DNA from 2 places in the Streptomyces flavofungini genome. Region 2 is predicted to be linked to the other one. Evidence: predicted binding sites of a transcription regulator. Region 2 holds the regulator's gene; the other holds the start of a gene.
What was found. The regulator HspR, encoded in region 2, represses chaperone genes until heat shock. The targets are predictions, from matches to a motif close to TTGAGNNNNNNNNNCTCAA.

Region 1 (4,409 bases), 1.3 Mb from region 2:
CAGCTTCGGCGTGGCCGCCAGCGTCGGCGCCCTCGCCGGACTCCTCACGCCGTGGCTCCGCTGCGTCGTCCTCGCGGGGTTCGGCTGGATGCTGGTCCAGGACCTCATCGCCTTCACGGATCCGATGACCAACTGGGGCCATCTGCTGGCGCTGGTCGTGGGGGTCGCGACGTGGCCGCTGCTGCGGGGGCGAGGGCGGGGCGCAGCCGCTTAGGCCGTCCGGCCCGGCCCCTGGGGCTGCGCGGCGTGTCGGGTCCGTGGGTGTGGGGTCCGTGCGCGTGAGGCCTGAGTGCGTGGCGCCCGCGCAGGGGGGCGCGTACGTGGAGTGGCCTCTTCCGGATAAATGTCTTGCGGTGCAAGGTACTTCGTGACTATCTTGTACCGCATGACAAAGGAACTGTCCGCGACGCAGGACCAGCGTCGCAGTCAGTTGCTGCGCGGGGTGCTCGACCTGTGCCTGCTCGCGCTCATCGGCGAACGACCTCGGTACGGGTACGAGTTCGTGGAGGCCCTCACCGAGAGCGGCCTCGACCTGGTGAGTGAAGGAAGCATCTACCCCCTGCTCGCCCGGATGGAGCGGGCTGGGTTGGTCGACTCCTACCGCGCCCCGTCCGCGGCGGGCGGGGCGCCACGCAAGTACTACCGCCTGACCGACGCGGGCGCAGCCGAGTTGGCCGCGGGCCGCGCCACCTGGGGCACCTTCACGGTGGCCGTCTCCAGGACCTTGGCGGGCCGGGGCGACGCACAGGATAACGACACGGGGGACACGGGGGCACGGCATGACACATCAGACGATCAGTGAGACGACCGAGGACATGCCCGGTGAGGCCGAGCGCGCCCGCGTGCTGGCGGTCTGCCGGAGCAACTGGGAGTACAGAGGCATCGACGACGCCTCCGTGCGCGACATGCTGGCCGAACTCTCCGAGCACCTGGAGGAGGCCGCGTCGGCGGGCCGTTCCCCGCAGGACGTGGTGGGCGCGGACGTGCCGGGATTCGCCGCCTCCTGGGCCCGGGCGCGCACACCCCTGCACCTGCGGGTGCTGAGGATGGCCGCGCTGATCCCGTTCGCCCTCGGTGCGCTGCTGCTCCTCACGCATCTGATCGACCGGACCCTCGCGCTGCCCGTCGAAGCCCCGCGCATAGCGTTCTACGCCGTGATAATCGCGGTCAGCGTCACCCTGGAACTCCGGCGCGGAACCCTCGGTTTCACGAGGTGGCTGCTGGTCGGGGTGATAGGCATCGGGTTCGCGCAGCTCACCAGCTGGCTCGCGGGCGACGACACGCTCTTCCGTCTGCCCTTGTGGGCGACGCTGCTCCTGATGCTGCCCGGGCTGCCTTACGCCTACGGGGACATACGCGCGAGAAAGGCTGCGGCTGCGGCGGCCGAATAGCCCGGGCGACCCGGACGGTCACGGCCACGGCGACGTGGCGACCCGGGCGACCGGGGCGCTGAGGGTGGCCAGGGCGAGCAGTGGCGCTCCGACGGCCTCGGCGGCCAGGACGGTCAGGCCTCCTCGGGACCTTTCCGGCGCGCGCTCGTCAGGCCGGCGACCACCTGCCACCCCAACGACTCGTACAGGGCGCGCCCCTCCGGAGTCCCGGCCAGTACGCCGATCTCCGCGCCCTCGTCGACGGCGGCGACCGCGAGGGAGCGCATGACCAGGCTGCCCAGACCCCTGCGGCGGTGCTGCGGGGAGGTCTCGATCTGGTCGGCGACGGCCGTGCGGCCGGTCGGGGCGATCTGACCGCGAGCCGCCCAGTGGCCGTCAGCGGTCGTGGCCATCGCGCGGAAGACCCCGCCACGCCACCAGGTGCGGAGCCGGTAGCCATCCGGGACGACCAAGTGATTCGGGGGGACCGGGGCGAGCGGCACGGTCATCAGATAGCCGTCCTCCGGGTCGACCCACCACTGGGGGCCGAGCCAGGGGGCGACGCGGTCCGGGAAGTCGAAGACCTTCAGCCACACGTCGGCGCCCGTCACCGAAGCAGCGACCTTGCGTACGTCCGACTCCTGGACGTCCACGCCCGTGGCGCCGAGGACGTGCCGGGACGGGTGCTTGATGTGGCCGACGTCGATCGTGAAGCCCCAGGGCTCCACGATGGGCGGGGCGGCGCCGCGCGAGACGCCCCACCCGTCGATCCAGGCCCGTACGGCGTCGCGGCCCGCAAGGGCGGCTCCCTCGGCTCCCTCTGTCGCACGCATGGGGCAGCCCTCCAGGTGAAGACGATGTGTAATGGCTGATCCTGATGAGAGAACCTTACGTAGGCGGATTTCGGCTGCGACAGAGGTGATCGCTGACAGCGAACAAGTCCCGGGGAACATTCAGAGACTCATAAGCATTGAGCCGGTATAGCTCAACTTGAATGCCGAAGGGGAGATCATGGCTGCTGAGTCCACGTCGCACACACCGCTCGCTCTGCCCGTGCTGCCGCTCGATGACGAAATCGTGCTGCCCGGCATGGTGGTGCCGTTCGACCTGTCCGACGCCGAAGTACGAGCCGCGGTGGAGGCCGCGCAGGCCGCCGCGCGGTCCAGTGGAAGCAGTAGCAAGCCGAAGGTGCTGCTTGTTCCGCGGATCGACGGGACGTACGCGGGCATGGGCGTGCTCGGTACGGTCGAGCAGGTCGGCCGGCTCGCGGACGGGGACCCGGGGGCGTTGATCCGGGCCCGTGGGCGGGTGCGCATCGGTGCGGGCACGACCGGTCCCGGCGCGGCCCTGTGGGTGGAGGGTGCGCGGGTCGAGGAGACCGTGCCGGACCCGCTGCCGGGCGCCACCGCCGAGCTGGTCAAGGAGTACAAGGCGCTGGCCACGAGCTGGCTGAAGAAGCGCGGGGCCTGGCAGGTGGTCGACCGCGTGCAGCAGATCGACGACGTGTCGGCGCTGGCGGACAACTCCGGTTACTCGCCGTTCCTCACCACCGCGCAGAAGATCCAGCTCCTGGAGACCGAGGACCCGACGGCGCGTCTGAAGCTGGCCACCGAGCAGCTGCGGGAGCACCTGGCCGAGCAGGACGTGGCCGAGTCCATCGCCAAGGACGTGCAGGAGGGTGTCGACAAGCAGCAGCGCGAGTTCCTGCTGCGGCGCCAGCTGGAGGCGGTGCGCAAGGAGCTGCGCGAGCTGGACGGCAAGGACGGCGAGGAGGAGTCCGACGACTACCGCGCCCGGGTCGAGGCCGCCGACCTGCCGGAGAACGTACGCGAAGCGGCGCTGAAGGAAGTCGAGAAGCTGGAGCGCGCGAGCGACCAGTCGCCCGAGGGCTCCTGGATCCGCACGTGGCTCGACACGGTGCTCGAGCTGCCGTGGAACGAGCGCACGGAGGACGAGTACGACATCAAGGGCGCCCAGCAGATCCTCGACGCGGAGCACGCGGGCCTGCAGGACGTGAAGGAGCGCATCACCGAGTACCTGGCGGTGCGCAAGAGGCGCTCGGACCGGGGCATGGGAGTCGTGGGCGGACGGCGCGGCGGCGCGGTCCTGGCCCTGGTCGGCCCGCCCGGAGTCGGCAAGACCTCGCTCGGGGAGTCCGTGGCGCACGCCATGGGGCGCAAGTTCGTGCGGGTCGCGCTCGGCGGCGTGCGGGACGAGGCGGAGATCCGCGGGCACCGGCGGACGTACGTGGGCGCGTTGCCAGGGCGGATCGTGCGGGCCATCAAGGAGGCCGGGTCCATGAACCCGGTGGTGCTGCTCGACGAGATCGACAAGGTCGGCTCGGACTTCCGGGGCGACCCGGCGGCCGCGCTCCTCGAAGTGCTCGACCCGGCCCAGAACCACACCTTCCGCGACCACTACCTGGAAGTCGAACTCGACCTGAGCGACGTGGTGTTCCTGGCGACGGCCAACGTGCTCGAAGCCATCCCGGAGGCGCTGCTCGACCGCATGGAGCTGGTCAGGCTCGACGGGTACACGGAGGACGAGAAGGTCGTCATCGCCCGGGACCACCTGCTGCCGCGACAGCTGGAGCGGGCCGGGCTCGGCGACGGCGAGGTGACGATCGACGAGGGCGCCCTGCGCAAGCTGGCGGGGGAGTACACCCGCGAGGCGGGCGTGCGGAATCTGGAGCGGTCCGTCGCCAGGCTCCTCCGCAAGGTCGCGGCGCAGCACGAACTGGGTGAGCGGGAGCTGCCGTTCACCGTCGGCGCGGACGAGCTGCGCGGCCTCATCGGGCGGCCCCACCACGTGCCGGAGTCCGCGCAGGACCCGGCCGAGCGGCGGACCGCGGTGCCCGGTGTGGCCACGGGACTCGCGGTCACCGGGGCCGGTGGCGACGTGCTGTTCGTGGAGGCGTCGCTGGCCGATGCGGAGACGGGCGCGGCGGGTCTGACGCTCACCGGACAGCTCGGTGACGTGATGAAGGAGTCCGCGCAGATCGCGCTCTCCTTCCTGCGTTCGCGCGGCGCCGAACTGGAG
Region 2 (4,409 bases):
CCGGCCCCCGCGGCGTCGCCGGTCACCGTGCTCAAGGGCGTCCCGCGCATCCGGCTCGCCGTCCGGCAGGCGATGGCCGCCGCGTCCGAGGAGATCCTCGGCATCCAGCCCGCCGACTCCAGGCCGCGGCTCCTTCCGCACAACGAGCCCTGGCGCCTCGCGGAGTTCGCCGAGCGCGGCGGGCGCGTGCGGGTGCTCTCGCTGCCGCGCACGGCCGACGACGCGCTGCCCGGACTGCGGCAGCCCGGACCCGCGCGGCCCACCGGCCGTGAGGTCCGCGCGCTCGACGAACTCCCGCCCTGCCTCCTCGTCTTCGACCGGGACGTCGCCTTCATCCCCGCCGTCGAGGACGGCTCGGTCGCCTTCGAGCTGCGCTCCACCGCCCTCGTCAGCTATCTCTCGACGGCCTTCGACATCCTGTGGCGCCTGGCCACGCCCCTGTACCGCGACGAGAACCCGCCCCCGCCCACACAGGACGTCAGCGACGTCCAGCGCGCCATCGCGCACCTCCTCACCGAGGGCCACACCGACGCGGAGGTCGCCCGGCACCTGGACATGAACGTCCGCACGGTCCGGCTGCACGTGGCCAGGCTCGCCACCCTCCTCGGCAGCCGCAGCCGCACCCAACTCGGCTATCTCATCGGCCGCTCGGGCCTGGTCGAGCACCACCAGTAGGCGCCCCGCGCCCGCCGTCGTCGGCTGTCTGGTCGCGCTCTTCGAGAGGCTGTGGCGCCTCGCCACGCCGATGTTCCCGCACCCGGCGGCGCCGCAGCCCGCCAGGGACGGCGTCACCGCCCGGCAGCGGGCCATCGCCGAACTCCTCGTCGAGGGCCTGACGGACGCCGAGATCGCCGACCGGCTCGGCATGAACGTGCGGACCGTACGCGTCCGCATCGCGAAGCTCACCAGCACCTTGGGCAGCAGCAACCGCACGCAACTCGGATTCCTCATCAGTCGCTCAGGAATCCTGCGACCCGGACACCCCATGTGAATCACGATCGTCCGTATTTGCTGCCACTTGCACCCACCTCCGCCCCTTGCACCGCAACAAGTTGACGGTAGCGGAGCGTGGGCGGGCCGTTGCATCGTGGTGACGGCGGCAGGGAGCGGCCAGAGCCCTCTCAGGTACTGGAACCGACCGCTTCCCGCAGCCGAGTGACTCTGTCGTGGTCTCCCCCCGCAGGGTCACGCTTCCCTAAGGGGTTGCCCCGGTCCGGCTACGCCCCGTGGCCGACCGGGGCGCTCGCACTTCGGGGGGAGTGAGCGCCCCGTCCCACGGGCAGCCCGGGCGGGCTGCTCAGGCGTGGGCCGCGTTGTCGTCGGCCCACTCCTGCAGCAGTCGCTCCCGCTCGTCCCTGCGGGGCGAGCCGCCCTCGTGCGCGCGGCCCCACGCGGCCATCGCGGCCAGCGTGGTCATGAGCGTGGCGGCGCCCTCGGTGAGGCGGGCGAGCAGGGCGCGCGAGAGGTCGTACTCCTTCTGGGAGTAGCCCGCGGCCGCGGCGACGTACGCCGTCAACTCGATCTCCTCGTCGGCCGTTGCGACGCACACCGTCATCGTCGGCGCGTCGTCACCGCCGCCGAGGCCCATCGTGAGCGCCATGTCGACGACGGCGCCCACCTGCCGCTTGAGGGAGCGCACGGGCACGTCCTCGACGGTGAGCTCCTGGACGTCGTCCCACAGCCACAGGCCGGACTGGCCGTGCCCGATGCCGGCGATGCCCTCGGGCGTCAGGCGCACACCGGGGGCGAGCCCGGCCGGTTTCGAACCCACGTACACATCGCCCTCGGCGATCCAGAACAGCCCCACCATGGCCATGGTCTTCCAGCTCCCCCTGTGCCGAGCACAGCGCTTGATTCGATCGCGCGGTCGGGTGAGACGGGCTGGTCAGGGGCGCCCCGCGCCCGGCCCGCGGTCCTCGCGCCGCGCTCTGCCCACTATAAGGAGGCACGCGAGAGGGCCGGGAGTTCCCGAGGGAGCTCCCGGCCCCGACAGAGCACGGTGCGCACGCCGGCGCGCGTCACGCCTCCGGCGACCTCTTCGGCCGCCACACCACGAGCGCGCTGGTCTGCTGGACGTCCTGGTACGGCACGAGGTCACGGCGGTAGGAGGCGTGCACCGCGGCCTCGCGCTGCTGCATCGCCGCCGTGGCGCCCTCGACGGCCGCCGACAGCTCGGCCACCCGGGACTGCAGCGCCGCGACCTGGTTCTCCAGCTCGATGATGCGCTTGATGCCCGCGAGGTTGATGCCCTCTTCCTGCGACAACTGCTGGACGGTGCGCAGCAGTTCGATGTCGCGGGCGGAGTACCTGCGGCCCCGGCCCGCGGTGCGGTCGGGCGAGACCAGGCCCAGGCGGTCGTACTGCCTGAGGGTCTGCGGGTGCAGGCCGGAGAGCTGGGCCGCCACCGAGATGACGTACACCGGGGTCTCGTCCGTCAGTTGATACGGGTTGCGTCGGCGGCCGTCCCGCTCCATGAGGTCACGCTCCCTTCGCGGCCTTGAACAGTTCTGCCCGCGGATCGGTGTCCGCAGTCGCCTTCCGGTACGCCTCCAGCGCTTCCTGCGCCGCGGGCGTCAGCTGGGTCGGCACGGCGACCTCGACGGTCACCAGGAGGTCCCCTCGGGTGCCGTCCTTGCGGACCGCGCCCTTGCCGCGGGCGCGCATGGTGCGGCCGTTGGGCGTGCCGGGGGGCAGCTTCAGGGTGACGGGCGGGCCGCCGAGCGTCGGCACCTTGACCTCGCCGCCGAGCGCCGCTTCCGCGTACGTCACCGGCACGGTCACCGTCAGGTTGTCGCCCTTGCGGCCGAAGACCGGGTGGGCGTCCACGTGGACGACCACGTACAGATCACCGGCGGGGCCGCCGCGCTCGCCCGGGGCGCCCTTGCCGCGCAGGCGGATGCGCTGGCCGTCGCTGACGCCCGGCGGGATGCGGACCTGCATGGTCCGCGAGGACTTGGCGCGGCCGCTGCCGTGGCAGACCTCGCAGGGGTCCTGCGCGATCAGGCCGCGGCCCTTGCAGTCCACGCACGGGTCGGTCAGCGAGAAGCCGCCACCGCCGCCGCGCGAGACCTGTCCCGTGCCCACGCACGTCGGGCAGACGCGCGGGGTGCCGTTCTTGTCGCCCGTGCCCGAGCAGGCCTTGCACGGGGCCTGGGAGGACATGCGCAGCGGAACCGTCGCGCCGTCCACCGCCTCCGTGAAGCTCAGCGTGACCTCGGACTCGATGTCCTGGCCGCGGCGCGGCTGGGTCCGCGTGCCCGCGGTCGCGCCGCCGCGGTTGAACAAGCCCCCGAAGACGTCACCGAGGCCGCCCCCGAATCCGCCGGCGCCCGTCGTCCCGCCCCCACCAGGGGCGCCGCCTCCGAAGAGGTCGCCCAGGTCGAAGTTGAACGATCCGCCGCCGGGGCCTCCGGGGCCCGGCCTGAATCCTCCGCCGTTGCCGAAGAGCGCGCGGGCCTCGTCGTACTCCTTGCGCTTCTTGGGGTCGCCGAGGACGTCGTTCGCCTCGGAGATCTCCTTGAAGCGCTCCTCGGCCTTGGCGTTGCCCTTGTTGGCGTCCGGGTGGTTCTCGCGAGCCAGCTTCCGGTACGCCTTCTTGATCTCGGCTTCGGTGGCGTCCTTGGGGACGCCGAGGACCTTGTAGTAGTCCTTCTCGATGAAGTCCTTGGTGCTCATCCCCGACGTCCCTCCTTCCCTGTCATCCGGCGGGCCCCGGCGCCGAGGTCGCCCTCGGCGCCGAAGCCGCCGTCCGTGTCGGCGTCAGCCCTCGTCCGGGCCACCGCTCTCCTTGCCCTTGGCGTCCGTGGTGTCCGCGGCGCCGTCGGCCTTGCCCTCCACGTCCGCGGACGCGCTGTCGTCGCCCTCGGCCGCGCCGGACTCCGCCGTCTCCGGCTTCACCGTCTGCGCGCCGGGCTGCGGCTCGGCCACCGCCACGCGCGCGGGGCGCACGACGCGCTCGCCGATGCGATACCCCGGCTGGAGGATCGCGACGCACGTCGTCTCCGTGACGTCCGGTGCGTAGCTGTGCATCAGCGCTTCGTGGATCGTCGGGTCGAAGGGCTCGCCCTCCTTGCCGAACTGCTGCAGACCCATCTTGGCGACGACGGTCTCCAGCGCCTCGGCGACGGACTTGAAGCCGCCGACGAGTTCGCCGTGTTCCCTCGCCCGGCCGATGTCGTCGAGCGTGGGGAGCAGTTCCGTCAGGAGGTTCGCCGCGGCGATCTCCTTGACCGTCACCTTGTCCCGCTCCACCCGGCGGCGGTAGTTCTGATACTCGGCCTGCAGCCGCTGGAGATCCGCGGTGCGCTCGGTGAGCGCGGTGCGGACCTGGTCCAGCTGGGCGGTCAGGCCCGCGATCTGGCTTGCGTCCCCGGCCGGGGCCGCCGGGCCCTCCTCGGTGGAGGGCCCGT

Region 1: a site for HspR is predicted at 2,341-2,359, ahead of lon (endopeptidase La). Genes of this name have one in related genera too.

Annotation. Positions count from the first base shown of each region.
Region 1 covers NZ_CP128846.1:3,078,945-3,083,353, reverse strand. The annotation lists gene QUY26_RS12190 (rhomboid-like protein) at 1-214, shown strand, start outside; gene QUY26_RS12185 (PadR family transcriptional regulator) at 386-802, shown strand; gene QUY26_RS12180 (hypothetical protein) at 780-1,391, shown strand; gene QUY26_RS12175 (GNAT family N-acetyltransferase) at 1,505-2,203, opposite strand; gene lon (endopeptidase La) at 2,382-4,409, shown strand, end outside.
Region 2 covers NZ_CP128846.1:4,415,974-4,420,382, forward strand. The annotation lists gene QUY26_RS18335 (LuxR C-terminal-related transcriptional regulator) at 1-675, shown strand, start outside; partial or broken gene QUY26_RS18340 (response regulator transcription factor) at 686-991, shown strand; gene QUY26_RS18345 (hypothetical protein) at 1,298-1,816, opposite strand; gene QUY26_RS18350 (heat shock protein transcriptional repressor HspR) at 2,019-2,474, opposite strand; gene dnaJ (molecular chaperone DnaJ) at 2,479-3,675, opposite strand; gene grpE (nucleotide exchange factor GrpE) at 3,760-4,409, opposite strand, start outside.